DNA from 3 places in the Massilia sp. UYP11 genome. Region 2 is predicted to be linked to each of the others. Evidence: predicted binding sites of a transcription regulator. Region 2 holds the regulator's gene; each other region holds the start of a gene.
The links. The regulator LexA, encoded in region 2, represses DNA repair genes until DNA is damaged. The targets are predictions, from matches to a motif close to ACTGTATNNNNATACAGT.
Positions count from the first base shown of each region.

Region 1 (10,279 bases), on a different contig from region 2:
CGATTGGGCCAGGGCCACCGAATCGGCGAACTGGGTCTGGCTGAGCCAGCCCTGGCGCTCGACCAGGTAGCGCTGCATCTCGGAGGTGGTCGAGATCGCGCCGCCGAGCGACATCATGGACAGCATCAGGAAATGGACGAACAGGTTCAGCCAGTCATGCCAGCCGAACGCCAGGACCGGCGCGTTCATGGCTTGAGCCCGCGCCAGGCCAGCACGCAGCCGAGGCCGCCGAGGAGGCCGACCACGGCCGCCAGCGGCAAGCGGATCCAGGCCAGCAGCACGAACCCGGTGGCGGCGATCGCGATGCAGGCCGCGAGCGGGATGACGTTCCGGGCCAGCGCGCTGGACATGCGCAGGCCGGTGGCGGCGATCAGGCCGGCAGCGACGGCGGCCATGCCGCGCAGGGCGCCCTGCACCTGGGGCTGGGTGGCGAACTGCGCGTAGACCAGGGCCAGGCACAGCACCAGGATCAGCGGCACGGTGAGGATGCCGGCCAGGGCGCTCATGGCGCCGGCCAGGCCGAAGTGGCGGGTGCCGATCATCATGGCCAGGTTGCAGACGTTGGGGCCCGGCATGACCTGGGCCACCGACCATTCCTCGATGAATTCTTCGTTGCTCATCCAGCGCTTGCGCTCGACAACTTGCTGCTGGATCACGGCCAGTACCCCGCCGAAGCCCTGCAGGGCAATCAGCGTGAATGACAGGAACAGGTCGGTCAGCGACGTCGGACGGGGACGATCGGGTTCGGCCGGAGGCGGAAGTGGCGCACCGTACGGTGCGCACTGCGGTGCGGAAGGCGGCGTTGGCAGGGGAGAGGCGCTCATCCCGCGATTATCGCCGCAGCGCGCGCGCCGTGTCCATGCGCTACCCGGGCCGGGTAGCGGCATGGGGCCGCACAGGCGGGCGAGCATCGTGCGTGCCGCGCCCGGCGGGCGCGCGCTGCGTTGCTCACGCCCGTCATGCAGCGGCTGCGCAGGTCGCCTACGCGCACGTCGCCTACGCGCATGTCGCCCACGCGCATGTCGCCTACGCACCTGTCCACAACGCCGCCGACCTGCCGGGACAGGGGCTCAGCCGCCGCCGATTCCTTCCATCACGCGGCCGCTGCCGCCGCATTGCGGGCATGGCTTGCCGTCGGCCAGCGTGCCGCGGCCGGCGCAGGCGTCGCAGATGTCCTCGCCGGCGCCAGGGGTGCCGGGCGCGGCGACGTCGCCGGGATTCAGGTCGGGGGTGGATTGGATGCTCATGGTAATCCTCGCGTCTGATTCGTTGAGCCGATTGTAGGCAGGATCGCGGCCGGGCGGCGCAGCGCAGGCGGCGGGCGCCGCTATCTGCCGTAAATATGGTTTTTGCGTATTGATACAGGTTTGACATTGACTTCGTTCCGCCATCGTCAATACTCGTGATGCGTCAGCGACATAACCTACCGGAGATCCGCGCCATGAGTCCATGCCGAGCCCAGGATAACGACCAACGCCTCTCCGGATCGTCCGCGCTCAGGCGCAACATCCTCCAGCGTGACATCGTGGCACGCGGCATCGCCACCCTGGGCGAGAGCGGCACCATGCCGGCGCTCGAATACCTCAAGGCGCACGGCGTGTGCCGGCAGGTGATCGAGCGCGTGCTGCTCGAGCCGGAGCGCCGCCGGGCGCCCCCCTGAGCGTGACTGGCGCGCCGGTTCGGCCACAACGTGGTCGCGAGAATTATTTTTGGTGCATACTGTGCAGATCGGGGATACAGCGTGTAAGCCCTTGATTCTTGGCGAATACAGGATTGCCTTCCCAATAGGCAAATTGTTGAAAGCCGCACGGGAGGCCGCGTATAGCGTGTCAAGCCCCCGCTTTTCCACACACTTATTCACAGACTTTGTGGATATCCATGAAATGCCTTGATATTCCGGGACTTGGCAGCGATTGTTGAGGTTATGGCTGATGTCATGTTTGCACTTCCTGACGCGGCCGCACGGCATCCGCATTTTCCCCTTGCCGGGCCGGACTGGATAAATGTACAGTATGGCATTTCCAGATTCCGCCCATGTCCGCCGTCGCCGATCCGATCGCCGCCCCGTCCGCCACCGATGACCCGTTCGCCAGCCTGAACCCCGAACAGCGGGCGGCGGTCGAGCACGACGTGGGGCGTGAGGCGCCGCGTCCGCTGCTGGTGGTGGCCGGCGCCGGTTCCGGCAAGACCAATACGCTGGCGCACCGGGTGGCGCGCCTGATCCAGGCGGGCGCCGATCCGCAGCGCATCCTGCTGCTGACGTTTTCGCGCCGCGCCGCCACCGAGATGACCCAGCGCGCCGGCGGCGTGCTGCACCGGATCTTCGGGCTCAGGGGCGGCCAGGCGCCGGTCACGCTGCCCTGGGCCGGCACGTTCCACAGCATCGGCGCGCGCCTGCTGCGCGAGTTCGCCGGCCGCATCGGACTGGACGCGGGGTTCACGATCCACGACCGCGGCGACGCCGAAGACCTGATGGGCATGGTGCGTCACGAGATTGGCCTGAGCCGGACCGAAAAACGCTTTCCGCTGAAAGGCACCTGCCTGTCGATCTATTCGCGCGTGGTCAATGGCCGCGAGCCGCTCGACGCGGTGCTGCAGGCATTTTTCCCGTGGTGCAGCGAGTGGGAAGCCCAGCTCAAGACGCTGTTCGGCGCCTACGTCGACGCCAAGCAGGAGCAGAACGTGCTCGACTACGACGACCTGCTCCTGTTCTGGGCCGAGATGGCGGCCGACCCGGTGCTGGGGCCGGAACTGGGCGCGCTGTTCGACCACGTGCTGGTCGACGAATACCAGGACACCAACCGCCTGCAGGCGGCCATCGTGACCGGCATGAAGCCCGACGGCCGCGGCGTGCTGGTGGTGGGCGACGATGCGCAATCGATCTATGGCTTTCGCGGCGCCACCGTGCGCAACATCCTCGACTTTCCCGCCCAGTTCTCGCAGCCGGCGCAATTGATCACGTTGGCCCGCAACTACCGCTCCACGCAGCCGATCCTGGACGCGTCGAACGCGGTGATCGGCGCCGCGCTCGAGCGCCACGCCAAGACGTTATGGACCGACAAGGCGTCGAACATCAAGCCGCAGCTGGTCTTGATTCCCGACGAAGCCGAGCAGGCGCGCTGGGTCTGCAATCGCATCCTCGAACAGCGCGAAACCGGCGTCGCGCTCAAGAGCCAGGCGGTGCTGTTTCGCGCAGCCAGCCACAGCGCCGCGCTCGAACTCGAGCTCATGCGCCGCAACATCCCCTTCGTCAAGTTCGGCGGCCTGAAATTCCTGGAAGCGGCCCACATCAAGGACGTGCTGGCCGTGTTGCGCTTCGCCCAGAACCCGAGCGGGCGGCTGGCGGGCTTTCGTGCCCTGCAACTCGTTCCCGGCATCGGCCAGGCAACCGCCAGCCGCCTGGTCGAGGCCGCGGGCAGCGGCGACGATGCGGTCGCGGCGCTGGAAGCGTTCGCGGTGCCGGCGCGCTGCAAGGCCGACTGGCAGACGTTCTGCGCGCTGTACCGGCGCCTGCGCACGCCGGGCCTGCGCTGGCCGATGGACCTCGAGCTGGCGCGCGCGTGGTACCAGCCGCATCTGGAGCGCCTGCATGACGACGCCCAGGTGCGCGCGGCCGATCTCGACCAGTTGGTGGCGCTGTCCGGCGGCTATGGCAACCGCGAGAGCTTCCTGGCCGAGATCACGCTCGATCCGCCCGAAGCCACCAGCGACCGCGCCGGCGCGCCGCTGCTGGACGAAGACTACGTGATCCTGTCCACCATCCATTCGAGCAAGGGGCAGGAATGGAAGTCGGTGCATGTGCTTAATGTCGTCGACGGCTGCATTCCGTCGGACATGGCGACCGGCAGCCCGGAAGACATCGAGGAAGAGCGGCGCCTGCTCTATGTGGCGATGACGCGGGCGCGCGAGCACCTGCACCTGGTGGTGCCGAACCGCTTCTTCATCAAGCAGCAGTCGAGCATGGGCGACCGCCACGTGTATGCGGCGCGCACGCGCTTCATTACCCCGGCCATGCTCAAGCATTTCGAGGAATGTGCCTGGCTCAGCGCCGACAAGCGCGCGCTGCGCACGCCGATGCCCGACAGCATCCGCATGATGGTGCGCGACCGCGCCCGGAACGCGTGGAAATGACGACAGATGGGGGCACGTTGACGACTTATCCCCCGTGCCCCACATTTGTAGGACTTTGCCACCTATAACATGGACGCGCAGAAGTGGTGCACGTGCAAGTTACTGATTTTACAAGGATATTTTTTTGCCTTTTGAACGGGCATTTTGTTGAAACCCGCATCAATGCTGCGCTTGCGGCTTGTCAAGTGGCGCTTTTCCACACACTTATCCACATTTCTTGTGGATAGACCAAAAGGCTGAATGAAATCAGCCACTTAGTGTTCAATAATACCTGTGCGAAACTTAGATTTCCGCGCAGCACCTTGCACGGCGTCGTCCCACTGCGGCAAGTCGCAGGCGCAGACGGACTCAAGCTTGGTTGGGCCCGGTCAGCCGCGCGAGCTCGGCCAGGAAGCGCTCAGAGGCCACGCCAGGCGCCCACGGTTCCCACGGCCGGCAATCATAGTAGGCGGCAAGCGGATCCTCGGCCAGCACCCCGGCGCGGATCTTGAGCGTGCGCCGCACCTCGTCGCGCGACCAGCCGGCCACGTGCACCGCTTCGCTGGCGGCGGCCAGGCGGTCGGCGCGCTTGTGCGCCGCGTGGCCGCGCGCATCCCAGGCCGGCAGGCCATAGCGCAGGAATACCATGTGTTCCAGGCGTGTCGTCAGCGCGCGGAAGGCGTCGCCCAGGAAAGGCTTGATGACCGAGATCGCATCGAAGCCGAGCAGACCTTCCTCGGCGTCGTGCAGCAGTTCGCGCAATTCTTCCAGCGGCGTGATGGCCGGCGTGGCAGCGCGGCGCAGCAGCATCACCGTGATCGAGTGCTGGGCCACCGACAGCGGCAGTGGCCAGGCCGAGTGGCCGCCCCAGCGGTAGGTGCGGGCCAGGCCGAGCGCCAGGTCGGCGTCGTCCCAGTCGAAGGGTGTCGGGTCGAGCAGGTCGAGACGGCGGCCGGATGGCATGCGGACCCAGGCGCGGGTCCGGTCGGGCGTGGACGGGATGGACATGTGGCGATTTTACACACCGGCCTGTCGATTCTCCGCATAATTGATGCAGGCGAACGCCGGGTTCGCGCGCGCGCGTAAAGTGGATCGGATGCGCTGGGCGGGTGCGCTGGGCGGATGAGCGTGGAGGAGAGGCGATGGGCGGGGACACGACGATCGATTGCGACCTGCTGGTGGTCGGCGGCGGCATCAACGGCGCCGGGATCGCGCGCGACGCGGCCGGGCGCGGGCTGGCCGTGGTGCTGTGCGAGAAGGACGACCTGGGCGCGCATACCTCGTCCGCCTCCAGCAAGTTGATCCATGGCGGCCTGCGCTACCTCGAATACCGCGAATTCGGCCTGGTGCGCAAGGCGCTGGCCGAGCGCGAGACCCTGCTCAGGAGCGCGCCGCACATCATGCGCCCGCTGCGCTTCGTGATGCCGCACGTGGCGGGCCAGCGTCCGGCCTGGCTGATTCGCGCCGGGCTGTTCCTCTACGACCGGCTGGCGCCGCGCGATTTCCTGCCGGCGTCCAGCGCGATCGAGCTGGCCGGCCATCCCGCCGGCGCGCCGCTCAAGCCCGAGTTTGCGCGCGGCTTCGCTTATTCGGACGGCTGGGTCGACGATGCGCGGCTGGTGGTGCTCAACGCCCTCGATGCCCACGAGCGCGGGGCGCGGGTGCTCACCCATGCGGCCTGCGACGACGTGGTCCGCCGCGCCGCGCACTGGGAGGCGCGGATCGATCGGGGCGGCGCGCCCCTGACCGTGCGCGCGCGCGGCCTGGTCAATGCCGCCGGCCCGTGGGCGGCGCGCTTCGCCGGGCGCGCCAACCGGGACGCGCCGCACCGCGCGCTGCGCCTGATCAAGGGCAGCCATATCGTCGTGCCGAGCCTGTTCGAGCACGGCTGCGCCTACCTGTTCCAGCATGCCGATGGCCGGGTCGTGTTCGCGCTCCCGTACGAAGAAGCGTTCACCCTGGTCGGGACCACCGACGTCGATTTCACGGGCGACCCCGGCGCGGCCGCGATCGGCGAGGGCGAGACGCGCTACCTGTGCGCGCTGGCCAACCAATACTTCAAGCGCCAGCTGGCGCCTGGCGACGTGGTGTGGAGCTATTCGGGCGTGCGTCCGCTGCTGGACGACGATGCCGGCAAGGCGGCGGCGATCACGCGCGACTATTTCCTCGAACGCGACGCCGATGGACCGCCGCTGCTGTCCGTCTTCGGCGGCAAGATCACGACCTACCGCAAGCTGGCCGAGGAAGCCGTCGACTGGATCGCGCCGCTGCTGGGCACGGCCCCGGCCGGGGCGTGGACGGCGGGCGCCGTACTGCCGGGCGGCGACCTGTTCGGGCCGCAGCCCGACAGCCGTGGGGTGCTGGAGTTCGACCGCTGGGTGGCGGCGCTGCAGCGCCGCCATGCCTGGCTGCCGAAGCCCTTGGCGCTGCGCTATGCGCGCGCCTACGGCACCCGGGTGGACGTTTTACTGGACGACTGCCGGGCGCTGGCCGATCTCGGCCCTGAAGTGGCCCCTGGCCTGTACGAGGCCGAGCTGCGTTACCTGATGACGCACGAGTGGGCCACGTGTGCGCAGGATGTCTTGTGGCGCAGGACCAAGCTGGGCCTGCACTTGCGGCCGGGCTTGGCAGACCGGATCGATGCCTGGATGGCGGGCAGGGTCGGCGGCCATGCCGCCGACGCGGCGATGGTTGGCGCCAGCATCATCCGGCGCGACATCGCGGCCGATAACGACCGCCGCGTCGGCGGCGAAGCCGCCAACCCTACGGGCGTCGGCATTCGTTATTAACGCACCCGCTTGTACCAGGTCCCATCCTCGAACAAGCTCTGGTAGTCGGCCGCGCCGGCGTCGCCTGCCCCCAGCGCGCGGTCGAGCCCGAGCACCCCGAACAGGGCCAGGCTGTCCCTGAACAGGCGCAGCACGCGCTGGCGCAGCAGCGGGCCGAAGTCGGGCAGGGCGCGACAGCAGACGATCGTGTGGAACTCGTTGAACGAGCCGTCCGTCACCAGGCAGTACTGCAGCCAGGTGATGCGCTCGCGCAGCCGAGGCAGCAGGCACGCGCGGCCGTCGCTGACCTCGAAGTAGTCGGCCAGCCGCCCGCTGCCGCCGCTGGCTTCGTAGCCGCGCTGGGCGTCCATCAGCTGGGAGGCCGGCAGCGTGGCTTCGCGCGCCTCGAACAGCAATTCGTCGCTGGCCAGGGTCGCGAACACCTCGGTGCGTGCGTACAGCTTTTCCTCGGCCAGCAGCACGGCCAGGGTCCAGGCTTCGCCCACGCCGGCCACCTCGGGCAGCCAGACCTTGGGCAGGGCGGTCGGACGCAGGCTGTCGGCCAGCGCGCCGCGCTGGCGCCGCGCCCAGTCGGGCCGGTCGAACAGCGAAGCCGGCTGCACCGCCAGCGCGCGCACCACGCCCAGCGCCGCGCCGGGCGCATGCAGCACCTGCTCCTGCAACCGCGTGAGATTCGGCAATGCGTGCAGGCGCGCCAGTTCCTGCAGCCGGCGCCGCAGGACGGCGCGCTCATGGCTGCGGTAATCCAGGCCGAAACGCTGGTACAGCGCTTCGAGCAGCAGCTCGATCTCGAGCTCCGCCAGGCCGGTATCGACCGGCACACCAGTCAGGGCGTTCATCGCGGCCTCGGCGCAACCATCGATGCAACCATCGATGCGGTCATCAATGCGGCCATCAATGCAGCCAAACCCGCATCATCGACAGCAGCTGCGCCACGTCGACCGGCTTGGTGATGTAGTCCGAGGCGCCGGCCGCGATGCACTTGTCGCGGTCGCCCTTCATCGCCTTCGCGGTCAGGGTAATGATCGGCAGCGAGCGGAATTTCGGGATGCGGCGGATCGCCCGCATCGTGTCGTAGCCGTCCATCTCGGGCATCATGATGTCCATCAGGACGATCTCGATGCCCGGGTCTTTCTCGAGCACCTCGATGCCGTCGCGGCCGTTCTCGGCGAACAGCACCTGCATCTGCTGGCGCTCCAGCAGCGTCGAGAGAGCGAAGATGTTGCGCAGGTCGTCGTCGACGATCAGCACCTTGCGCCCGGCCAGGCCCGAGTCGAGGGCGTGAATCTCCTCCAGCATGCGGCGCTGGGTCTCGGGCAGGCTGGCCTGCGAGCGGTGCAGGAACAGCGCCGTCTCGTCCAGCAGGCGCTCGGGCGAGCGCGCATCCTTGATCACGATGGTCTTGGCAAAGCGCTTGAGCTTCGTGACTTCCTTGCGATTGAGCTCCTGGGAAGTGTAGATCACGATCGGCAGGTCGCGCAGGCGCTCGTTGCGGCCGATCTGGTCGAGCAGGTCGAAGCCCGAGATGTCGGGCAGGGTCAGGTCGAGCACCATGCAGTCGAAGTGCGAGGATTGCAGGACCTCGAGCGCGGCGGCGCCATGGTCGACCGTCACCATATGGATGTCGTTGTTGCCGATCAGGGAAACGATCGCGTCGCGCTGGGCCGGATCGTCCTCGACCACCAGCAGGCTGCGCTTGCCGCCCATCAGGAATTTCTGGATGCGCTTGAATTCCTCGTTCAGCGCCTCGCGCTCGACCGGCTTGTTGATGTACGAGATGGCGCCCTGGCGCAGCGCGCGTTCGCGCTCGCGCAGTGACGACATCACGTGCACCGGGATGTGGCGCGTGCTCGGGTCGCGTTTCAGGCGGTCCAGCACCGTGAAGCCGTCGATGTCCGGCAGGTCGAGATCGAGCAGGATCGCCGACGGCAGGTAGTCGCGCGCCAGCGACAGCGTCGAATCCCCGCGGTGGGTCACAATCGCTTTGAAGTTTTTCTCTCGGGCGAATTCGAGCACCACCTTGGCGAAGCGCTCGTCGTCCTCGACGATCAGCACCGACGGGTCGCCCGGCGTCACCAGGCCGCGGTCGTCCAGCACGCTCGCGTAGGCGACCACGGCGCCGCTCGGGTCGAGCAGGTCCGCCGTGCGCTCGAGGGTCGAGACTTCGCTGTGTTCCTGCAGCACCGGCACCAGCGGGGCGGGGATGGTCAGGGGCGGGGCCAGGCGCGCCGGCTGCGGCTGGCGCGCCTGTTCGTAGTTGATGAAGCCGGCGCGGTTGTACGGCAGGTAGAGCGTGAACACCGAGCCGACGTTGACCGTCGACTCGACCCGGATTTCGCCGCCCAGGAGGCGCGCCAGTTCGCGCGAAATCGACAGGCCCAGGCCGGTGCCGCCATACTTGCGGGCGGTCGAGCCGTCGGCCTGCTGGAACGCTTCGAAGATCAGCTGCAGCTTGTCGGCCGGGATGCCCACGCCGGTGTCGTGCACCGAGAACGCCAGCACCGCGTCGGCATGCTCGAGGTTCGGGTGGTCGGCGGTCCAGCCGCTCGTCACCAGGCTGATGCCCAGCGAGACCTGGCCATGGCTGGTGAACTTGAAGGCGTTGGACAGCAGGTTCTTCAGCACCTGCTGCAGGCGCGTGGTGTCGGTCATCACGGCGGTCGGCAGGTTCTCGGTCAGCTCGACCTGGAAGCCCAGATGCTTGGCCTCGGCCATGTGGCGGAAGGTGCGGTCGACGTAGTTGCGCAGGTTCGAGAAGCGGTATTCCGACACGTCCAGCGTGACGGTGCCCGACTCGATCTTGGACAGGTCGAGGATGTCGTTAATCAGGGTCAGCAAGTCCGAACCCGAGCCGTAGATCGTCTTCGCGAACTCCACCTGCTTGCCCGACAGGTTGCCTTCCGGGTTGTCGGACAGCTGCTGTGCCAGGATCAGCAGCGAATTCAGGGGCGTCCTCAACTCGTGCGACATATTGGCCAGGAATTCGGACTTGTACTTCGAAGACAGCGCCAGCTGGGTCGCTTTTTCTTCCAGCGCCAGCTTGGCCTGCTCCACCTCGCGGTTCTTGCGCTCCACCTCGATGTTCTGCTCGGACAGCAGGCGCGCCTTCTCGCCCAGCTCCTGGTTGGTCTGCTGCAGTTCCTGCGCCAGCGACTGCGACTGGGTCAGCAGCGACTCGGTGCGGCTGTTGGCCTCGATCGTGTTCAGGACCACGCCGATCGATTCCATCAGCTGGTCGAGGAAGGACAGGTGGGTTTCGGTGAAGCGGTCGAGCGAGGCGATCTCGATGACGGCCTTGACCTGCTGCTCGAACAGGATCGGCAGCACCACGATATTGTTCGGCGGCGCCGAGCCCAGGCCCGAGGACACCACGATGTAGT
Region 1 covers NZ_JBNDJE010000002.1:565,868-576,146, reverse strand. Annotated here, with positions in the region: gene ABIB38_RS06035 (chromate transporter) at 1-189, opposite strand, end outside; gene ABIB38_RS06030 (chromate transporter) at 186-824, opposite strand; gene ABIB38_RS06025 (hypothetical protein) at 1,071-1,247, opposite strand; gene ABIB38_RS06020 (hypothetical protein) at 1,442-1,660, shown strand; gene ABIB38_RS06015 (ATP-dependent helicase) at 2,035-4,131, shown strand; gene ABIB38_RS06010 (phosphohydrolase) at 4,480-5,118, opposite strand; gene glpD (glycerol-3-phosphate dehydrogenase) at 5,253-6,899, shown strand; gene ABIB38_RS06000 (CheR family methyltransferase) at 6,896-7,738, opposite strand; gene ABIB38_RS05995 (response regulator) at 7,794-10,279, opposite strand, start outside.
Region 1: a site for LexA is predicted at 1,995-2,012, ahead of ABIB38_RS06015 (ATP-dependent helicase). Genes of this name have one in related genera too.

Region 2 (10,279 bases):
GTCGGGCTGGCCGAGGAGCTGGCCCAGGACGCCCTGGTGGCGGCGCTGGAACGCTGGCCACGCGACGGCATCCCCGACCGTCCCGGCGCCTGGCTGCTCACGACGGCGCGCAACGGCGCCGTCGACCTGCTGCGACGCGACCGCAGCCTGCGCCAGAAGCTGGAACGGATCGGCCTCGACCTCGGAGCCCGGGAGGAGCTGACGGTGCCGGATTTCGTGGACGACCTCGACGCCAGGCGCAGCAGCGTGGTCAAGGACGACCTGCTGCGCCTGATGTTCGCCGCCTGCCACCCGGTGCTGTCGCTCGACGCGCGCCTGGCGCTGACGCTCAAGCTGCTGGGCGGCCTGGCCACCGCCGAGATCGCGCGCGCCTTCCTGGTTCCCGAGAGCACCATCGCCCAGCGCATCGTGCGCGCCAAGCGCACCCTGGGCGAAGCGAAGGTGGCGTTCGCGCTGCCGCCGCCCGCCGAACTGGGCGAGCGCCTCGGCGCCGTGCTGGAGGCGGTCTACCTGATCTTCAACGAAGGCTATGCCGCCACCGCCGGCGCCGACTGGATGCGCCCGGCCCTGGTCGACGAGGCGCTGCGCCTGGGCCGCATCCTGGCCGAGCTGGCGCCGAACGAACCCGAGGTGCACGGCCTGGTGGCGCTGATGGAGCTGCAGGCGTCGCGCATGGCGGCGCGCCTTGATTCGGCCAGGCGCCCGGTGCTGCTGCTCGACCAGGACCGCGCACGCTGGGATGGCGTGCTGGTCCGGCGCGGCCTGGCCGCCCTCGCGCGCGCCGCGCGCATCGCGGTGCCACGCGGCCCCTACGTGCTGCAGGCCGAGATCGCCGCCTGCCACGCGCGCGCCCACCGCGTTGACCTGACCGACTGGCGCCGCATCGCCGATCTGTACGACGAACTGGCCGTGGTCCAGCCCTCGCCCGTCGTCGAACTGAACCGCGCGGTGGCGGTGGGCATGGCCGACGGCCTCGCGGCCGGCCTGGCGCTGGCCGACCGGCTGCTGGCGGACGGCCGGCTGGACGGCTATCACTGGCTGCCGAGCGTGCGCGGCGACCTGCTGTTCAAGCTCGGCCGCCGGCCGGAGGCGCGCGCCGAATTCGCGCGCGCGGCCGCGCTCACCGCCAACGCCAGCGAGCGCGAACTGCTGCTGCGGCGCATGCGCGACGCAGCCGATGCCTGAGCCGGCGCAAAGACTGTGCGTTCATTCACGCCTATGCCGGAAGGATACATACCGTTATGATCTCGGCTGTATAGAATAAAACTGAGCGATCGTGACGGGAGGCTTGCAATGAAGTTCCGGTTCTGGGGAGTGCGTGGATCGATCCCGTCGCCGGGCCCGCGCACCGCGCGCTACGGCGGCAATACCACCTGCATCGAAGTGCGCACCGACGCCGGCGCCCTACTGATCCTGGATGGCGGCACCGGGCTGTTTCCGCTGGCCCAGCACCTGGCCCAGCAAGGGCCGGTGGCCGCCAATATCTTCATCACCCACAGCCACTGGGACCACATCCACGGCCTGCCCTTCTTCACGCCCCTGTTCGTCAAGGGCAACCGGGTGCGCCTGCACGGCGCCCACGACGAAACCACGGGCCACGGCATCGAGCACGTGATGAACGTCCAGCTGCAGAACAGCTATTTTCCGGTGGGCGAAGCGCAGATGGGCGCCACCCTCGACTACCGCACGCTCGGGATCGGGACCCCGATCGCGCTGGAAGACGCCGTGGTGTCGAACGTGGCGATGAACCATCCGGTGCTCAACCTAGGCTACCGCATCGACTGCAACGGCAAGTCGCTGTTCTTCACCGGCGACCATGAGCCCTGCCCGCACCCGGACGGCAGCGGCGCACACGCCGCCTGCGAGGAACACCTGCGCGAGCGCGAACGCAGCATGGACGCCGTCATGCGTGGCGTGGACGCCCTGATCGTCGACTGCTCCTATACGCGCGAGGAATACCCGTCCCGGCGGGGCTGGGGCCACGGCACCTTCGACGGCGCGCTCGAGATGGCGCTGCGGGTGGGCGCGCGCGCGCTGTACTGCACGCACCACGAGCCGACGCGCGGGGACGACGAACTCGAAGCGGTGTTTGCCGAGGTGATGGCGCGCTACGCGGGGCGGCTCGATGGCTTGCAGGTGTTCCTGGCCTACGAGGGGCTGGAAGTCGATCTCGGGTAGACCGCGCAAGGCGAAAGTCTTCTTGAGTTAGCGTAAAAACGTCGTTACTGCCACTGGCAGTAACGACTCCCCACGAAGGTGGGGACCCAATCTTGCAAGCGTTTCGACGACGTTTGCAGAACTTGGGTCCCCGCCTGCGCGGGGACGACGTATTTGACGGCTAGCTCAGCAGCTTAACTTGACGGTATTAGCGCCACCGGCTCCGCTTCGCATCATGCGCTCAACGCGTCCATCACATGATGTGGGTGCCGATCCACCACGCCACCGCGGCGATGAACGCCGACGCCGGAATGGTGAAGACCCACGCCCACACGATGTTGCCGGCCACGCCCCAGCGCACGGCCGAGGCCTTCTGCGCGGCGCCCACGCCGACGATTGCGCCGGTGATGGTGTGGGTGGTCGACACCGGGATGCCGAAGGCGCTCGACATCAGGAGCGTCATCGCGCCGCCGGTCTCGGCGCAGAAGCCGCCCACCGGTTTGAGCTTGGTGATCTTCTGGCCCATGGTCTTGACGATGCGCCAGCCGCCGAACAGCGTGCCGAAGGCGATCGCGGCGTAGCACGAGATGATGACCCAGGCCGGCGGATGGGCGTCGCTGGCGCTGACGTAGCCGGCGGCGATCAGCAGCATCCAGATGATGCCCATGGTTTTCTGCGCATCGTTGCCGCCGTGGCCCAGCGAATAGGCCGCGGCCGAGACCAGCTGGAGCTTCCGGAACAGGCCGTCGACCTTGCGCGGCGTCGCCTTGACGAACACCCAGGCCACGATCAGCATGATGATCGATCCGAGCGCAAAGCCCAGCAGCGGCGCGACCACGATGAAGGCGACGGTCTTGAGCAGGCCGCCGGAAATGAGCGAGCCGGTGCCGGCCTTGGCCACCGCGGCGCCGACCAGGCCGCCGATCAGGGCGTGCGAGGACGAGGACGGGATGCCGTAGTACCAGGTGATCAGGTTCCAGGTGATGGCGCCGACCAGGGCGCCGAAGATCACGTAGTGATCGACGATGTGCGGGTCGATGGTGCCCTTGCCGATGGTCTGCGCCACCTTCATGTTGACCACGAAGATCGCGATGAAGTTGAAGAAGGCGGCCATCGCGACGGCATGCTGCGGCTTCAGGACGCCGGTCGACACGACGGTGGCGATCGAGTTCGCCGAATCGTGGAAGCCGTTCATGAAGTCGAAGACGAGTGCCAGCACCACCAGCCCGCCCAGCACGTAAATGCTGATGTTGAGAGTATCCATGGTTGTTCCGCTCGAACGACGCTTACGCGTTCTCGACGATGATGCCTTCGATGATGTTGGCCACGTCTTCGCAGCGGTCGGTCACGGTTTCCAGGATCTCGTAGATCGCCTTCATCTTGATCAGGTTGCGCACGTCCGGCTCGTCGCGGAACAGCTTGGACATGGCGGCGCGCATCACGTGGTCGGCGTCCGACTCGAAGCGGTCGATCTCTTCGCAGATGGCGACGATCTTCGGCGCGTTGTCCATATCGTGCAGCATCGACACCGCTTCCTGCACCTTCAGGCAGCACGACAGGCACAGCTCGGCCAGGCGTTTCGCTTCCGGCGTGACCGCGTGCAGGTCGTACAGCGACACGGTCTGGGCCGCGTCTTCCATCATGTCCAGGATGTCGTCCATGCGCGTGATCAGCTTGTGGATGTCGTCGCGATCAAGGGGAGTAATGAAGGTCTTGTGCAGCAGGTCGACCGTGGCGTAGGTGATCTTGTCGGCCTGCTTTTCGATCGTTTCGACCGCATGGGTGCGGGTTTCCAGATCGTCGAAATTGGTCATCAGGCCGACCATTTCATGGGCACCCTTCACGCACAAGGCCGCGTGCTGGTTGAACAGTTCAAAGAAATTGCCTTCTTTAGGCAAAAAGCGTCCAAACATTATTTTTCTCCGTTTTTCTCTCGGTATTTGCCGACGCTCCGGGAAAAGCGACGGCTTGGTATGCGGCGTGACGCCGGCCGCGGTATGCGGCGTAGAATCTTAGTCGCCCTGGTAGACCGACAGGTTGCCGCTGTAATTGCCAAACTTGGTGTATTGGCCAATCCAGGTCAGGCGAATCGCTCCGATCGGGCCATTACGCTGCTTGCCGATGATGATCTCGGCGGTGCCCTTGTCCGGCGAATCCGGGTTGTAGACTTCGTCGCGGTACAGGAAGATGATCACGTCCGCATCCTGCTCGATAGCGCCGGATTCGCGCAGGTCGGACATCACGGGACGCTTGTTGGGACGTTGTTCCAGCGAGCGGTTCAGCTGCGACAGCGCGATCACGGGGCACTGCAGCTCTTTGGCCAGGCCCTTGAGCGAGCGCGAGATCTCCGAGATCTCGGAGGCGCGGTTGTCGCCCGCCTTCGAACCCTGCATCAACTGCAGGTAGTCGACGATAATCAGGCCGAGCTTGCCGCACTGGCGCGCCAGGCGGCGGGCCCGCGCGCGCATCTCGATCGGGTTCAACGCGGGCGTTTCGTCGATGTACAGCTGGGCGTCGTTCATCTTCTGGATGGCGTGCGTCAGGCGCGGCCAGTCCTCGTCGTGCAGGCGGCCGGTACGCAGGCGGTGCTGGTCGAGCTGCCCGACCGAGCCGAGCATACGCATGGCCAGCTGGGTGCCGCCCATCTCCATCGAGAACACGGCGACCGGCAGGCCGGCCTCGATCGCGACGTTCTCGCCGATGTTCACCGAGAATGCGGTCTTGCCCATCGACGGACGGCCGGCGACGATGACCAGGTCGCCCGGCTGCAGGCCGGAGGTCATCCGGTCGAGGTCGATGAATCCGGTCGGCACGCCCGTGATCTCGCCCTGGTTCTCGCGCGAGTACAGTTCGTCGATGCGCTCGACCACCTGGGTCAGCAGCGGCTGCACCGCGAGCCAGCCCTGGGCGCCCCTGGCGCCCTGTTCGGCGATGGCGAAGATTTTTGACTCCGCCTCGTCCAGCATCTGCTTGACTTCCTTGCCCTGCGGATTGAAGGCATTGCCGGAAATCTCGTCGGCGACGGTGATCAGCTGGCGCAGGATGCCGCGGTCGCGCACGATCTCGGCGTAGCGGCGGATATTGGCGGCCGACGGCGTGTTCTGCGCCATCGCGTTCAGGTATTGCAAGCCCCCCACTTCCTCGGCCTTGCCGAGCTGGTTGCAGGCTTCATAGACCGTGATCACGTCGGCCGGCTTGCCGGCGTTGATCAGGCGGACCATCTGTTCGAAAATGATGCGGTGATCGTAACGGTAGAAGTCTTCCGCATGCATGAAGTCGGCGATGCGGTCCCAGGCGGCGTTATCGCGCAGCAGCCCGCCGATGACGGATTGCTCTGCTTCGATGGAATGCGGGGGGATGCGCAGGGCTTCGATCTGCGGGTCTGAGGGTGCTGCGTTCATGGGCGGCATTATACCTTCTCCTGTCACACGGCTGTCATAATTGGTGAGTTTCAGAAGCAAAAAAGCCGGGAGATCCCGGCTTTTTCGTGCACTGCTTTTACGTCAATCCAGCATTCGCTCAGGCAGCTTCGCCTACGACAGCGATGATGATTTCCGACACGACGTCGGTGTGCAGGGCGACTGCAACCGGGAATTCGCCGGTGGTCTTCAGCGGGCCGGTCGGCATGCGAACGGCAGCTTTTTCGACCGGGAAGCCCTGCTTGGTCAGCGCCTCGGCGATGTCCGCGTTGGTGACCGAACCGAACAGACGGCCGTCGACGCCGGCCTTCTGGCCGATGGTGACGGTCAGGCCGCTCAGCTTGTCGCCCTGGGTTTGGGCGGCTGCCAGTTTCTCGGCGGCTGCTTTTTCCAGTTCGGCGCGCTTGGCTTCGAACTCGGCGACGGCGCCAGCGGTAGCGCGGCGGGCCATCTTTTGCGGGATCAGGAAGTTACGTGCGTAACCATCCTTGACTTTGACGACGTCGCCCAGGTTGCCGACGTTGATAACTTTTTCCAACAGAATAACTTGCATGTTTTATCTCCAGGATATCTGACTGTCGTGACCGACGATTAACCGTGGTGCAGGTCGGTGTACGGCAGCAGCGCCAGGTAACGGGCGCGCTTGATGGCGGTGTCGACCTGACGCTGGTAGTGCGCCTTGGTGCCGGTCAGACGTGCTGGCATGATCTTGCCGTTTTCCTGGACGAAGTCCTTCAGGGTGTCGACGTCTTTGTAGTCAACCTGCTCAACGCCAGCGGCGGTGAAGCGGCAGAACTTCTTGCGCTTGAACAGCGGGTTCTGCTGCTTGCGCTTGAGTTTTTCTTTAGCTTTGTTTTTGTCGAACTTTTTACCGAATGCCATTTGAGGCTCCTGTATATCTAAATTGCCGAACTAGGCGGCACTGAAATCAATGATGTGAAACACCAGGGCTTTGCTGTTGCGATTTTTCCGTGCGAGGAAGCCATCGAAGCGGTAGCTGGCGCCGAGCTCGGCGCTGCCAAACCTGCCCGAAATCTCGCCCGCGGCAAACGCGGGGACTTCGAACTCGACCAGGCGATCGATCCCTGCCTCTCGTTGATGCGAACTGTGCATCAGGACGGCTGAAACGATCGGCACACCGGCCGGGGTGTAGCGCAGGACATCACGCTCGGCGATGGTCGCCACGAGCTGGAGCTGATTCACCCGGTTCTACTACTGCTTGTTACGAATTCCTGGAAAAAATCTTAAGCAGCGGCAGCGGCTGGAGCAGCAGCTGCAGGAGCAGCGGCTTCTGCACGGTGGCTCTTGGCTGCGTCTTCGCGCTGCACCGATTTCATCATCGGCGACGGTGCGGTTTCTGCTTTCTTCATCTTGACGGTCAGATGACGCAGAACGGCATCATTGAACTTGAATGCGGTTTCCAGCTCGACCAGGGTCTCGTTGTCGCACTCGATGTTCAGGCAGATGTAGTGGGCTTTTGGCAGCTTCTGGATCTGGTAAGCCATCTGACGGCGGCCCCAGTCTTCCACGCGATGGATGTTACCGCCGCGGCTGGTCACCGTGGTCTTGTAACGCTCGATCATCGCCGGGACTTGCTCGCTCTGGTCCGGATGGACGATAAAAACGATTTCATAATGACGCATGCATTACTCCTTGAGGACGTTTTACATAAATGCCCACCTCGGCGTCAAGACGAGTGTGGGAAGGGAACAGCCAGCTAGTATAGCGTGAAATGGGCAAATTGGGAACATGGCCGTCAAGCGCTTTAAGCCGGCGCCAGGCTCACTCGACATTTACGCTTGCAAAATCCGTACTTTTTACGATGAGCGCGCTTTTTTTGCGCTTTTTCGTGTATATCCCTTGCGTATGACGGAATACTGTACAAAAATACAGTCTACTGCTACAACCCGTTGCTGCAACATCGCATCCAACCACGGCATTTACACACGGCAACCATTACACAGTTATGCTCAAGCTCACTGCAAGGCAAGAACAGATCCTGAACCTGATCAAGGAAGCGATCGAGAACACGGGCTTCCCTCCGACCCGCGCCGAAATCGCGGCCGAACTGGGCTTTCGCTCGGCCAATGCGGCCGAAGAACACCTGCAAGCGCTGGCGCGCAAGGGCGCGATCGAGATTTCGCCGGGCACCTCGCGCGGCATCCGCCTCGTCGGCGCCAGCGCCCAGCAGATTCCCATGCCGCCGCCGTCGCTGATGTCGCTGCCGCTGGTCGGCCGCGTCGCCGCCGGCAATCCGATCCTGGCGCAAGAACACGTCGAAGCGACCTATAACGTCGACACCGCGATGTTCGCGGCGCGGCCCGACTTTCTGCTCAAGGTGAAAGGCTGGTCGATGCGCGACGCCGGCATCATGGATGGCGACTTCCTGGCGGTCAAGAAAATCGACAGCGCCAAGAACGGCCAGATCGTCGTCGCCCGCCTGGGCGAGGAAGTCACCGTCAAACGCTACCGCAAGACGGGCGACCTGGTCGAACTGTTGCCCGAGAACCCCGACTTCAAGGTGATCCAAGTCAGGCCCGACGAAGAGTTCGCGCTCGAGGGGCTGGCGGTGGGGTTGATGCGCAGCTGGAACTGATCTCGATACACATCATCTCCGTGAGCGCGTCGTTCCCGCGCAGGTGGGAACCTCGGTTCGCATGCGCTGCCGGCCACGTCCATCCATCGTGGCGGCGCTGAGGACTTGGGTTCCCGCCTTCGCGGGAACGACGTTTATGGGCGGTCTCTACTGCTTGGCCTTGTTGATCACCGCATTGTGCTGGTCCACGAACGCTTCGGTCGCGCGGCGCCATGCGGCGAAATCGGCCAGTACCATCTTCGAATTGACTTTCGCTCCCTCGGCGATGTTCTGGCGCACCCCCTCCAGGTAGGCGGTCGCGGCCTCGGTTTCCTGCTTGTTCATCAGTTTGGCGACGTCGGGCGGGATGCGGCGGGTCAGCGGCGACTGCGCGTTCAGGTTGGTCACCATCTTGTTGTAGCAATCCTGCCAGCCGGTCACGGCCTTGTTCACGCGCTCGATCTCTTCGTTGATCTTCGACACCGCCGGAATGCGCGGCGCCGGGCAGCGGTACTCGCCCGACTGCAGGTCGGCGCCATCGTAACCCTTGATCCAGTAATCGATCTCGGCGCGACGAAGGGCGCGCTGCTGCATGATCACGAGCGAGTCGGCGGCGATCTTGTTGCCCTTGGCGGCCGACTTCTCGAACCACTCCTTCGCCCTGGCTTCGTCGACCGCGCCGGCTTCGCCATACCAGTACATCTGGCCCAGCTGCTGCTGGGCCTGTGAATTGCCGGCATTGGCCAGCCTGGTGTACAGCTTGAGCGCGCCCGCATAGTCTTTTTTCTCGAACAGGGCGTTGGCGTCCTCGAGCTCGCCGGCGTAGGCGCCGCCGCCGGTTGCGCACAACACCGCGAGGGACAGGCAGGACAGGAATCGTTTCATGGGCATACCGTCAGGCTGGGCTGGTAAAGGTCCATGATAGCCGTGTTTTACGGCTGGGCTCAATCGCGAATGTGACAAGGCCGGCAAGTTGCCGGCCGCATCAAGACAGTTTTACCCGGCTTTACGCGTCCAGCGCCTGGCGGAAGTCGCCGACCAGGTCGGCGGTGTCTTCGATGCCCACCGACACCCGGATCAAGCCTTCGGCGATGCCCATGCTGGCGCGCCGCTCGGGGCCCATTTCAAAGAAGATCGTGTGCGCGACCGGAATCACCAGGGTGCGGTTGTCGCCCAGGTTCGAGGCCGGGATCGCCAATTCGAGGCGGTTCAGGACATCGAACGGGTCGATGTCTGGTTTCAGCTCGAAGCTCAGCAACGAGCCGCCCGAGCGGAACAGCGACGCGACGATCGCGTGCTGCGGATGCGAGGCCAGGCCCGGATAATAGACGGCGGCGACGCGCTCGTCGGCTTCCAGCATCGTCGCCAGGGCCAGCGCGTTGGCACAGGTACGCTCCATGCGCAGGGCCAGCGTTTCGGCGCCGACCGCGATGTGGTGCGCCGCTTCCGGCCCCAGCGCGGCGCCGAAGTCGCGCAGCGCCTTGGCGCGCAGCTGGGCCATACCCTGCGCACTTGCCGTCTGCTTCCTGAAGTTCGGGGCGATGTTCGGGTACGCGGCCCAGTCGAACAGGCCCGTGTCGGTCAGCGCGCCGCCCAGTGCGATGCCATGGCCGCCGATCGACTTGGTCAACGAATTGACCACCAGGCCCGCATGCACGTCCTTGGGACGGAACAGCCAGGGCGTGGTCATCGTGTTGTCGACCACGTACAGGATGCCGCGCGCGCGGCACAGTTCGCCGATGCGGGCCAGGTCCGCCACTTGCGTGCGCGGATTGGCGATGGTCTCGACGAACACCATGCGGGTATCCGGCGTCAGCGCCGCTTCCACCTGGGCCACGTCGGTGGCGTCGACGAAGGCAACGTCGACGCCCTGGCCCGCCACCGTCTGCCACAGGCTGTTGGTATTACCGAACAGAAAACTCGACGACACGATGTGGTCGCCGGCCTTGAGCAGCGCCTGGAACAGCGCGCCGATCGCCGCCATCCCGGTGCCGAAGCACAGTGTGGCGACGCCGTCTTCCATCTTGCTGATCTTGTCTTCCAGCGCCGACACCGTCGGGTTGCCCTGGCGGCCGTAGCGAAAGCCCGGCTCCTTGCCCTGGAACACCGATGCCAGCTGGCGTGCGTC
Region 2 covers NZ_JBNDJE010000003.1:437,987-448,265, forward strand. Annotated here, with positions in the region: gene ABIB38_RS08630 (RNA polymerase sigma factor) at 1-1,185, shown strand, start outside; gene ABIB38_RS08635 (MBL fold metallo-hydrolase) at 1,294-2,178, shown strand; gene ABIB38_RS08640 (inorganic phosphate transporter) at 2,411-3,421, opposite strand; gene ABIB38_RS08645 (DUF47 domain-containing protein) at 3,444-4,070, opposite strand; gene ABIB38_RS08650 (replicative DNA helicase) at 4,170-5,567, opposite strand; gene rplI (50S ribosomal protein L9) at 5,677-6,129, opposite strand; gene rpsR (30S ribosomal protein S18) at 6,168-6,458, opposite strand; gene priB (primosomal replication protein N) at 6,489-6,779, opposite strand; gene rpsF (30S ribosomal protein S6) at 6,821-7,219, opposite strand; gene lexA (transcriptional repressor LexA) at 7,543-8,172, shown strand; gene ABIB38_RS08680 (tetratricopeptide repeat protein) at 8,320-9,036, opposite strand; gene ABIB38_RS08685 (cystathionine gamma-synthase family protein) at 9,158-10,279, opposite strand, start outside.

Region 3 (10,279 bases), on a different contig from region 2:
CGAAAAATCACGCAACAGCCCAGGCGACGCTCAGCGCCCCATCACGCCGCGCATGCGCAGCTCGATGTGGCCGAGATCCATCATCTTCCAGCGCCCGCCCCAGGTCAGCCCCAGCGACTCGGCCACCTCGCCATACAGCTGGTAGCCGCGCATGGCCCATGGGTCTTTCTCCGAGATCACCAGCTTGCCGTCGCGCAGGAAGGCGCAATCGGCCGCCAGGCCGTACTGGTGCCAGCTCTGGAAGGCGCGCGCATTGGTGACGTGGCCGCCGCTTGCGGCCAGCTCATCCTGGCGCGCGGGACTGCGGTAGCCTTCGAGCAGCGCGATCTCGTAGCCGTGCTGTTCCTTCATGATCTTGAACGCCAGCAGCAGGCGCTGGCTGAAGTCGGGATGCAGCAAGCCCCAGTTACGGCTGGCGCCGACCAGCATCGGCCGCACCAGTTCGACCTCGGCCGTGGTGAACACGCTGGGCGGCAGCGCCACCGGCGGCACCAGCTGCTCGCCGGCCAGCAACGCCGCCACCTGTTCGTCGGGCAAGGCGGCGCTGCTCTCGTACATGGGCAGCATGGCCGGATTGCTCAGGGCCAGCGCCAGCAGCGAAGGGATCAGGATTGCCGGCGCGCCGATGGCCAGCACTACCTGGTGGCGGCGCAATCCCTGCACCACCCGCTCGCGCAGCGACAGGGCGACGCTGTCGCGCATGGCGCCGGCGGCGCGCGTGCCGGCATGGCCCCAGGCCCCGGCGCGACCGGCCAGGCCGCGCACGACATGCATGCCGCGCGACATCCATGCGCGTCCACCTGGAAAAAGAACAAGCCAAGCCAGGCCTGAAGCCAGACAAACGTACAGAAGGGCGATCAAGATCAGCATCGGACTCCCCAGGATTGTTTCTAATCAGAACAGGAGAATCCAATCTTAGGAGTAATGTCGTGCGTTCATCAGACGAAAATCAAGACAACCGCATACATGCCCAGATGCGTCCGAACCTGATGTCGGCGTCGCGCCGCGGCGGCCGTGAAGACAGCATACTTGCCAAGCTCGAGCGCGAGCCGGCGCGGCGCCCGGGTTCCAGCCATCGCGCGCGGCTGGGCTGGTATGGCGCCGCGGCGGCGGTCGCGCTCGGCCTGACGGCGACGCTGGCCTGGCTGGCGGCCGGGACGGGCCCGGCGCCGCACGAGGCGACGCGGCCCGATGCGGCGCCTCGCCCGATGTCGGTCGCGGCCCCGGTGCCGGCCGAGGCGGCCGCGGCGGCCGTGATCGTCGACGCGGCGCCGGACCCGGTGCTGGCGGCGGCGCCCGCGCCGGCCCCCATCCCCCCGCTGCGCCTGCTCGAGCCGGCCGCCGTGCCTCCGGCCACGGTCAAGGCCGCGCCGGCGCCCGCCAGGACGGCCCCGCCGCGCCGTCCGGAAGCGCGCGCCGCCGCTCCCCGTCCCCGCGCCCCGACCTTGCGCCAATCCACGCGCCCGGCCCGCACGGTCAATCCGGCGCGCCCCGGCGAATCCCATGACGACAGCGACGTCGCCCTGATTTCGGCCGTGATCTACCATGCCAACGGCCACGCCGCGCCTGCGGAAGATGACGCCGCGCCCCCACCGGGACGCTAGGGAAGTTCAGGGCCTCCCTGGCGCCCTGCCGGCGTGGTGAACAAGGCGCAAGCAAATCAGCCGCATGCAAACCGGCCGCACCCGCCAGCTGCGGCCACACTGCCGGGCAGTCTGCGCCAGAAAGCGCTATACTGTATATAAGTACAGGTGAGCGTTCGGTCATGATCAGGGTGTTGGAAAACGAGTTTTATTATCTGGATAACTTCCAGCGGGTTCTCGATTGGATCGGTGAACGCTATGGCGACCTGCTCGACGACGGCGAGCAGGCGTTCCTGGCGCTGTTCCCTACCCTGCCGCACAATGCGCGCGCCCTGTTCGTGCGCATGGTCATGCGCAAGGGAAATCTGTTCCGTGCCAGCAAACTGAGCTATGCCGAGATCGGCTGCCCGGTCGAGGCCGCCGGACACCTGCTCGGCACCGGCTGGATCGAGCGCGATCCCGAACTCACGCTCGACGAACTGTTCGACCTGCTGTCCAAGCCCGAGATCCTTGACGCCTTCGGCGCGCAGTTGCCGCGCAAGACGGCCCGCAAGGATGCGCAGCTGGACGCCCTGCGCCTCGTCTTCCCCGAAGCGCGCTGTTTCTCCGGCTGGCATCCGGCTTGTTCCGACGTCGCCTGGCGCATCCTGGTCAAGCCGCTGTGCGACCGCCTGCGCCTGGTCTTTTTCGGCAACCTGCACCAGGGCTGGACCGACTTCGTGCTGTCCGACCTTGGCCTGTTCCGCTACGAGCGCGTGGACATCTCGCCCGCCTCGCGCGGTTTTCGCCAGCGCGCCGACGTCGACCACTACCTGCAACTGCATGCCTGCCGCGAGCGCTTCGCCGCCGGCGAAGACGTGGACGCCGTGGTGCGCGACCTGCCCGTGCACGCCTTCGACAATGACTGGCTCGAGAGCCGGCGCGAAAAACTCACGTTCCAGATCGGCCAGCACTACGAAAAGCTGAAGGACTGGGACAGCGCCTACGCCGCCTATGCGCGCTGCCGCTTTCCCGGCGCGCGGGGGCGCGCGATCCGCGTGCTCGAAAAACACGAACGCTTCGAGCAGGCCCATGCCCTGCTGCTCGAAGCCCAGGCCAGGCCCGAGAACGACGCCGAGCGCCAGCACCTGGCCCGCATCGCGCCGCGCCTGGCGCGCCGCCTCGGCCACGCGCGATTGGCGCCGCGCGCCAGGACCCATGTCGAGCGCATCGAGCTGTGCCTGGCGCCGCCGAACGGCGAGCGCTGGGTCGAGGGCGCCGTGCGCGGCCACCTGCATAGCGCCGACGCGCCCGTGTTCTACGTCGAGAACGCGCTGGCCAACACCCTGTTCGGCCTGCTGTGCTGGCGCGCCGTGTTCGCCGCCATCCCCGGCGCCTTCTTCCACCCATTCCACCGCGGTCCGGCCGACCTGCACAGCGCCGACTTCCACCAGCGCCGGCAGGCGCAATTCGCCGCCTGCCTGGCGCAGCTCGAAGACGGCAGCTACCGCGACACGATCCGGCTCGCGTATCAGGAAAAGGCCGGGCTGCAGTCACCCTTCGTGCACTGGGACGGCGTCACGCCCGACCTCATCGAGCTGGCCCTGGCCTGCATTCCACCGGCCCACCTGCGCAAGTGGTGCGAACGGATCCTGGCCGACGTCAAGGAAAACCGCACGGGCTTCCCAGACCTGATCCAGTTCTGGCCCCAGGAGGGCCGCTACCTGATGATCGAAGTGAAGGGCCCGGGCGACCGCCTGCAGGACAACCAGCTGCGCTGGATCGACTACTGCGCGGCGCACGACATGCCGGTGGCGGTGTGCTACCTGCAGTGGCTCGAATCGGCCGGGATGGCGGCCTAGGATCACGTGAGCTACACCATCGCCGTGCGCGCCCTGTGCGAGTTCACCGCCAAGCAGGGTGACCTCGACCTGCGCTTCACCCCCTCGCCCAGCGCCCAGGAAGGCATTGCCGGCCACGCCGTCGTCGCCGGCCGCCGCGGCGACGGCTACCGCAGCGAGGTCGCGCTGTCCGGCCGCTGGAACGAACTGCTCGTGCGCGGCCGCGCCGACGGCTACGACGCCAATGAAAACCTGATCGAAGAAGTCAAGACCCACCGCGGCCGGGTGGACGCCATTCCCGAGAACCACCGCCACCTGCACTGGGCCCAGCTGCGCGTCTATGGCCACCTGCTGTGCCAGGAACAGGGCATGGAATCGGTCAACCTGGCGCTGGTCTACTACGACATCGGCAGCGGCGTCGAGACCGTGCTGCGCGAAACGCGCGACAGCGCCTGGCTGCGCGCGCACTTCGAGGCGCTGTGCGAGCGCTTCTCGGGTTGGGCCGCCAGCGAAGCGGCGCACCGCGCGGCGCGCGACGCCGCGCTGGGCGCCCTGTCGTTCCCGCACGCCGACTTCCGTCCCGGCCAGCGCCAGCTGGCCGAGAGCATCTACCGCGCCAATGCCGGCGGCCGCTGCCTGCTGGCGCAAGCCCCGACCGGCATCGGCAAGACCGTGGGCAGCCTGTTCCCGGTGCTCAAGGCCATGCCGCGCGAGAAGCTGGACAAGGTATTCTTCCTGGCCGCGAAGACGCCCGGCCGGCGCCTGGCGCTGGACGGCGCCGCGACCCTGTGCGGCGGTGAGCGCCAGGCCCCTCTGCGGGTGCTCGAACTCACCGCGCGCGACAAGGCCTGCGAGCATCCCGACAAGGAGTGCCATGGCCAATCCTGCCCGCTGGCGCGCGGCTTCTACGACCGCCTGCCGGCGGCGCGCGCGGCCGCGGCCGAGGTGAGCGTGCTGGACCGCGAGGCGCTGCGCGAGGTCGCACTGGCGCACGAGGTCTGTCCCTATTACCTCGGCAGCGAGATGGCGCGCTGGTCCGACCTGATCGTCGGCGACTACAACTATTATTTCGACGGCAGCGCCATGCTGTACGCGCTGGCGCTGAACAACGGCTGGAAAACCAGCCTGCTGGTCGACGAAGCGCACAACCTGGTCGGCCGTGCGCGCTCGATGTACAGCACCGAGCTCGATCGCGCGCAGCTGCGCCTGGCCCGCGCCGGCGCGCCGCCGACCGTCAGGAAAGCGCTCGAGCGCGTGGGCCGCGCCTGGACCGCGGTCGACAAGGCGGCGCCGGCGCCCTACCAGCTGCTCGAAAAAATTCCGCCGAAGCTGGTCGACGCCCTGCAGGAAGCGGGGAGCGCCGTCAACGAACACCTGGCGGCCTTCCCCGGCCCGCTCGACCCGGACCTGCAGCGTTTCCATTTCGACGCCATGGGGTTCGTGCGCCTTGCCGAATCGTTCGGGCCGCACTCGCTGTGCGACCTGAGCCGGGACGCCGAGCGTCCCACGCTGCGCGACTCGACGATCTGCATCCGCAACGTGGTGCCGGCGCCCTTCCTCGGCCCGCGCTTTTCCGCCACGCATTCGAGCACCCTGTTCTCGGCCACGCTCGGGCCCTGGCACTACTGCCTCGATACGCTCGGCATGCCGGAAGACACGGCCTGGGTCGAGGTCGACTCGCCGTTCAAGGCGAGCCAGCTCGAGGTCCACGTCGCGCGCGGCATCTCGACCCGCTACCAGGTGCGCGCCGCCTCGGTCCAGCCCATCGCCGAACTGATCGCACGCCAGTACCGCGAACGTCCCGGCAACTACCTGGCCTTCTTCAGCAGCTTCGACTATCTCGACAAGGTGGCGCACGCGCTGGAGCGGCTGGATCCGTCGATCCCGGCCTGGCGCCAGGAGCGCCGCATGAGCGAGCAAGAACGCCAGCGGTTCATCGACCGCTTCGACGTCAACGGCTCGGGGATCGGCTTTGCGGTGCTGGGCGGCGCCTTCGGCGAAGGGGTCGACCTGCCGGGCGAGCGCCTGATCGGCGCTTTCGTCGCCACCCTCGGCCTGCCCCAGGTCAATCCCGTCAACGAGCAGCTGCGCGAACGGATGCAGGAATTGTTCGGCGCCGGCTACGATTACACCTATCTGTATCCCGGCATCCAGAAGGTGGTGCAGGCGGCCGGCCGCGTGATCCGCACCGAGCAGGACCGCGGCGTGGTGTGGCTGATCGACGACCGCTTTTCCCGGCCGGGCATCCGGGCGTTGATGCCGGCATGGTGGGAGCTCGATTCACGCTAGCAGCGTGCGCATCTTCTGGTAGCCGCTGCGGCTGATCGGCAGCTTGACGCCGCCCTTGAGCACCGCGCAATGGTTGTCCTTGCTGACCGGCTCGATGCGTTCGACCGCGCCGACATTGACGATGAACGAGCGGTGGATGCGCACGAACATGGCGCCATCGAGCTGCGCTTCGAGTTCGGACAGGCGCTGGTGCTTCAGGTACGCCTTGCCGCCGGCGCAGATCCGCACATAGTCGTCCTGCGCCTCGATGTAGTCGATGCCGTTGGCGGCGACCACGTGCACGCGGGCGCCGTCGCGGATCAGGACCCGCTCGAGCGGCTGCCGGCGCGCCTGCGCGTCCTTCACCACCGCCGCGATCCCGTCCGGCTGCGGCGCGCGCAGGCGCACCTGCGCCAGCGCCTGTGCCAGGCGCTCGCGCGAAAACGGCTTGAGCAGGTAGTCGACCGCGTGCACCTCGAACGCGCGCAACGCGAACTGGTCGTAGGCGGTGGCGAAGACATAATGCGGCTTGCTGCCGGCGAGCTCCACCACCTCGAAGCCGTCCAGCCTGGGCATCTGGATGTCCAGGAACACCAGGTCGGGAGCGTGCTCGGCGATCGCCTTCACCGCCTCGAAACCGTTGGCGCACTCGCCCACGATCTCGACGTCGGGATGCGCCGTCAGGTATTCGCGCAGCAGCGCACGCGCCAGGTGTTCGTCGTCCACGATCAGGGTACGCATTCGTCATTCTCCTGTGTCGGCGGGCAGCACCAGGTCCACCCGGAAGCGATTGTCGACGCGCGCCGCATGCACGCTGGCCTCGACGCCGTAGGCCGCCAGCAGGCGCTCGCGCACATTGGCCAGGCCAATGCCGCCGCCGGCCCGGGTCCCCGCATCCGGATCGACGTCGTTCTCGACCCGCAGCCTGAGCCGCGAGCCGGCCCGCTCGGCCCGGACCCGCACCACCCCGCCCTCGAGCAGTTGGCCGACGCCATGCTTGACCGCGTTCTCGACCAGCGGCTGCAGGATCATCGGCGGCAGCAGGCAGGCCCCGGCATCCGCGCTCACCTGGCGCTCGAAACCGAGGCGCGGGCCGAAGCGCACCCGCTCGATCGCCAGGAAGCGCTCGACCAGTTCCAGTTCGGCGCCCACCGTGACCTTGCGCTGCGCTTCGAGCCCCACCGTATGGCGAAAGAAGCCCGCCAGCTGCAGGGTCATGTCGCGCGCCGCGGCGGCGTCGATCGTGGTCAGCGCGCTGATCGAATTGAGGCTGTTGAACAGGAAGTGTGGATCGACCTGGGTGCGCAGCATGCGCAGCTCGGCGTCCCGGGCCAGGAGCTTGGCCTCGAGCTCGCGCCGCTCCAGGCCGCGCGCGCGCTCGAATGCGAGCGCCAGGTAGTGACCGCAGGCGGTCATCCCGTACAGCAGCACGCCGAGGCCGAAGATCACCGCCGCCAGCGGCCGCGACATCGTCACGCCGTCGTCGCCCGGCGCCAGCCACTGCCACCATGCGGCCCAGCCGGTCGCCACGGCGCACCACAGCAGCGCCGCGCACACGGCAGTGACGAAGAACACGCCCAGCACCGCCGGCGTCGACTTGCGCGCCAGCGGATAGGCGCGGCACAGGTAATAGGCCGAGAAGCCGCACACGGCGCCGTAGACCAGCACCAGCGGCAGCGCGAACAGCAGGCTGGCCGCCGGGCCGGCGCCGCCGGTGGCCGACAGCAGCCCGGCCAGCATCAGCCCCAGCATCAGCCAGGCCGCCAGGTACAGCGCGGCGCCGCGCCGCGCCCAGAATCCGCCGCCCATCAGTTGCGGATTTCCACGCCACCCATGATCGCGTAACCGCGGATGACCAGCCGCTTGGTGTCGTCCGGCGGCGCGATGGTCTTTTCCTCGAAGCCGCCCAGGATCGGCGTGCCATGCAACACGATCGTCCAGTCGGGCGGGCACTTGATGGTCACGCCGCCCCAGAACGCGAACACATTGATCACCGCCTCGCCCTGGATCGAGGCGCCGCGCATATCGAGTTCGCAGCCGCCCATCACCGCCGTGATCTCGCCGCCGCGAAAGTTCTGGGTCGTGACGCGGCGCTCGTAGCCGCCCAGGATGGCGGTGATGTCCAGCACTTCGCCCGCGCCCACATCCGCCGGCGCGCCGTCGACCACCGCCACGCCGTGTTCCAGCGCGCGCTTGCCGCGCACCGCCTTCGCCACCAGGACGCCGCCAAGGCCGATCAGGACCAGCGGCCAGACGGCGCCCCAGCTGAAGTCGATGATGTGCATCCGGTCCAGCATCAGGAGGATGCCGACGCCGACCAGGGCGGCCCCGAGCAGCGTGCCGCCCTGGGTGCGGGTGTCGCACAGCTTGACGATGCCGACGATGACGAACAACATCGGCCAGAACGACAAGGCGCGGTGCATGTCCAGGAAGCCCAGGTTATCGAGCAGGAACAACAGACCCATCCCGATCACGAGCAGGCCGAGCACGACCTGGCCCGTCACGCCTTTTGCATGCGGATCATTTTTCATGGCGGCTCCGACGATTGTTGGCGAAGCGGCGCGCGATGAATGGATCGAGCACCAGCTTGACGCCCCACATCAGGATGAACAGCGGCCAGCTGTTGCGGAAGGTCAGGCCGAAGGCATTTTCCAACACGGCGAACAGCCACAGGCCGGTGAATACGGTCCACAAGCCATTGCTGAACTCCTTCGGGCTCGGGTAACCGATGGTCTGGCCGATGCCGACCACGACCAGCAGCAGCGGGGCGTAGTGCCAATAATCCTCGGCATCGATATAGTGCAGGCGGTCGAGCAGCACCACCGCGCCCACCACGATCAGCAGCAGGCCCCACAGCACCTGCTTGCGCCAGCGATAGCCATCATCGGACTCCATTGCGTCACTCCTCTCGTTATCGAACTGGAGACACGATAGCAAACCGGAGGGCAATCGCGAAAGCGCTATTCGGCCAATGGCGGATGAAAGGCGGCCAATGGCGAGCGATCGCGGCGGGCCGCGCCGGACGGACAGAATGGGACGGACGTAAAAAAGCCCGCCTCGCAGGCGGGCCGTGTACGGCGCATGGGGTGGATCAGGCGGCCGTCTGCGCCTGTTCGCGCTGGGCCTGGCCTTTTGGCTGGTTGCGGTACTTGGCGCGGGCCTCGGCCTGGCGCACCGCTTCGCGCGCCACGTTGGTGCGCTTGATCTCGAGGCGTTCCTTCTTGCCGCGGTGCTGTGCAATGTGTTTGCTGCCGATCTTGCTGGTCATGGATGTCTCCTGTGGTGGGGCTGGGCGCCATGTCCCTGCTGGAACGCTGGACGCGAAAGAATCATGAAGCTCAGGAACGGTTGGTGGCCAACTTGAGGTCGGCCGGCATCAGCATGTCCCATCCAAGCTGGCGCCGGATTTCTTCCGGGGCCGGTGGCGGTTTCGGGTCGCGCGAGCGACGTTCGAGATAGGCGCGCACCAGGTGCTTGGGTGGATGCTTGACATCGTACATGGCAACCTCCGCTTCCGTTACGGGCCGCGCCGGCGTGCCGGCGGGGCCCTGAAATTGGTGCCGATCCTCGAGGCGACCGGCTAACCTGTTGAGGTTTCGGATGGCAGCGAAGCGAATCGCGCGTTCCTCACTCAGACAGGTGCATCTTATCGAAACCTGCGCCATTGCACCGTTAGGTGACGCACACTGCGCGCGTCAATACGGCCGGACAGGCCAGGAAGCGGGTTCGTGGCGGCGCGCCATCGGGCGCGGGCGCGGGACTGCCACGCACGAAAAAAAAGGGAAGCCGAAGCTTCCCTTTTCATGCGCCCTGTCCGGTCAGAACTTGTAGCGCAGGTTCAGGTAGTACTGGCGGCCGCTGACGTCCAGCTTCTGCTGCTCCTGTTCGCTGTAGCGGTACTGCGCGCGCTTGGCGTTGGTCAGGTTGGTCGCGCTGAACGCGAGTTCCAGGTTATCGGTGAAATAGTAGTTGGCGGAAAACGCCAGCGTGGTCACCGCGTCGGCATAGGTCGGGGCGGTCGGCATCGCGACACCGTTGATCACCGAGAGACCCTGGCTGTTGGCGGTCGGCGACGGCGCCGTGGTGCTGTTCACGTACTCGCCGCGGTAGTTCGCCACCAGGCGCGTCGACAGCTTGTCGTCCTCGTAGTACAGGCCGACGTTGCCGGTCCACTCGGACGCGCCCACCATCGGGCGGCCGTCGTCCACACGGGTCTTGGCGCGGCTGACGTTGGAGGTGAAGCCGAAGTTGGTCTTGCCGAACGGCTGCTCGTACTGCAGCTCGATGCCGTTGATCTTCGCGCCCTGCTGCGAGGCCGTATTGATGAAGAAGGTCTTCACGGTCTGGTCGCGCGGGTCGAGCAGGTCGACGGTGGCGCTGCCGACCGCGCCGGTCTTCGGATAGCCGTCGATCGACGAGTGGAACACGCTCACCGCCACGATCGAACGCGGCGCGAAATACCACGACCACGACAGGTCGATGTTGTCCGAGGTTTGCGGTTCCATGTCCGGGTTCGGACCGGTCACGCGGCAGCCGTTGGCGTCGCAGCCCGGCGTGCCGAAGCCGCTGCCCAGCAGGTTGTAGTTCTGGCGGCCGATGGTGCGGCTG
Region 3 covers NZ_JBNDJE010000010.1:99,840-110,118, forward strand. Annotated here, with positions in the region: gene ABIB38_RS15115 (M15 family metallopeptidase) at 31-870, opposite strand; gene ABIB38_RS15120 (hypothetical protein) at 930-1,604, shown strand; gene ABIB38_RS15125 (VRR-NUC domain-containing protein) at 1,766-3,424, shown strand; gene ABIB38_RS15130 (ATP-dependent DNA helicase) at 3,431-5,692, shown strand; gene ABIB38_RS15135 (LytR/AlgR family response regulator transcription factor) at 5,684-6,412, opposite strand; gene ABIB38_RS15140 (sensor histidine kinase) at 6,416-7,480, opposite strand; gene ABIB38_RS15145 (LiaI-LiaF-like domain-containing protein) at 7,480-8,202, opposite strand; gene ABIB38_RS15150 (LiaI-LiaF-like domain-containing protein) at 8,192-8,566, opposite strand; gene ABIB38_RS15155 (hypothetical protein) at 8,763-8,939, opposite strand; gene ABIB38_RS15160 (hypothetical protein) at 9,010-9,171, opposite strand; gene ABIB38_RS15165 (TonB-dependent receptor) at 9,490-10,279, opposite strand, start outside.
Region 3: a site for LexA is predicted at 1,735-1,752, ahead of ABIB38_RS15125 (VRR-NUC domain-containing protein). Genes of this name have one in related genera too.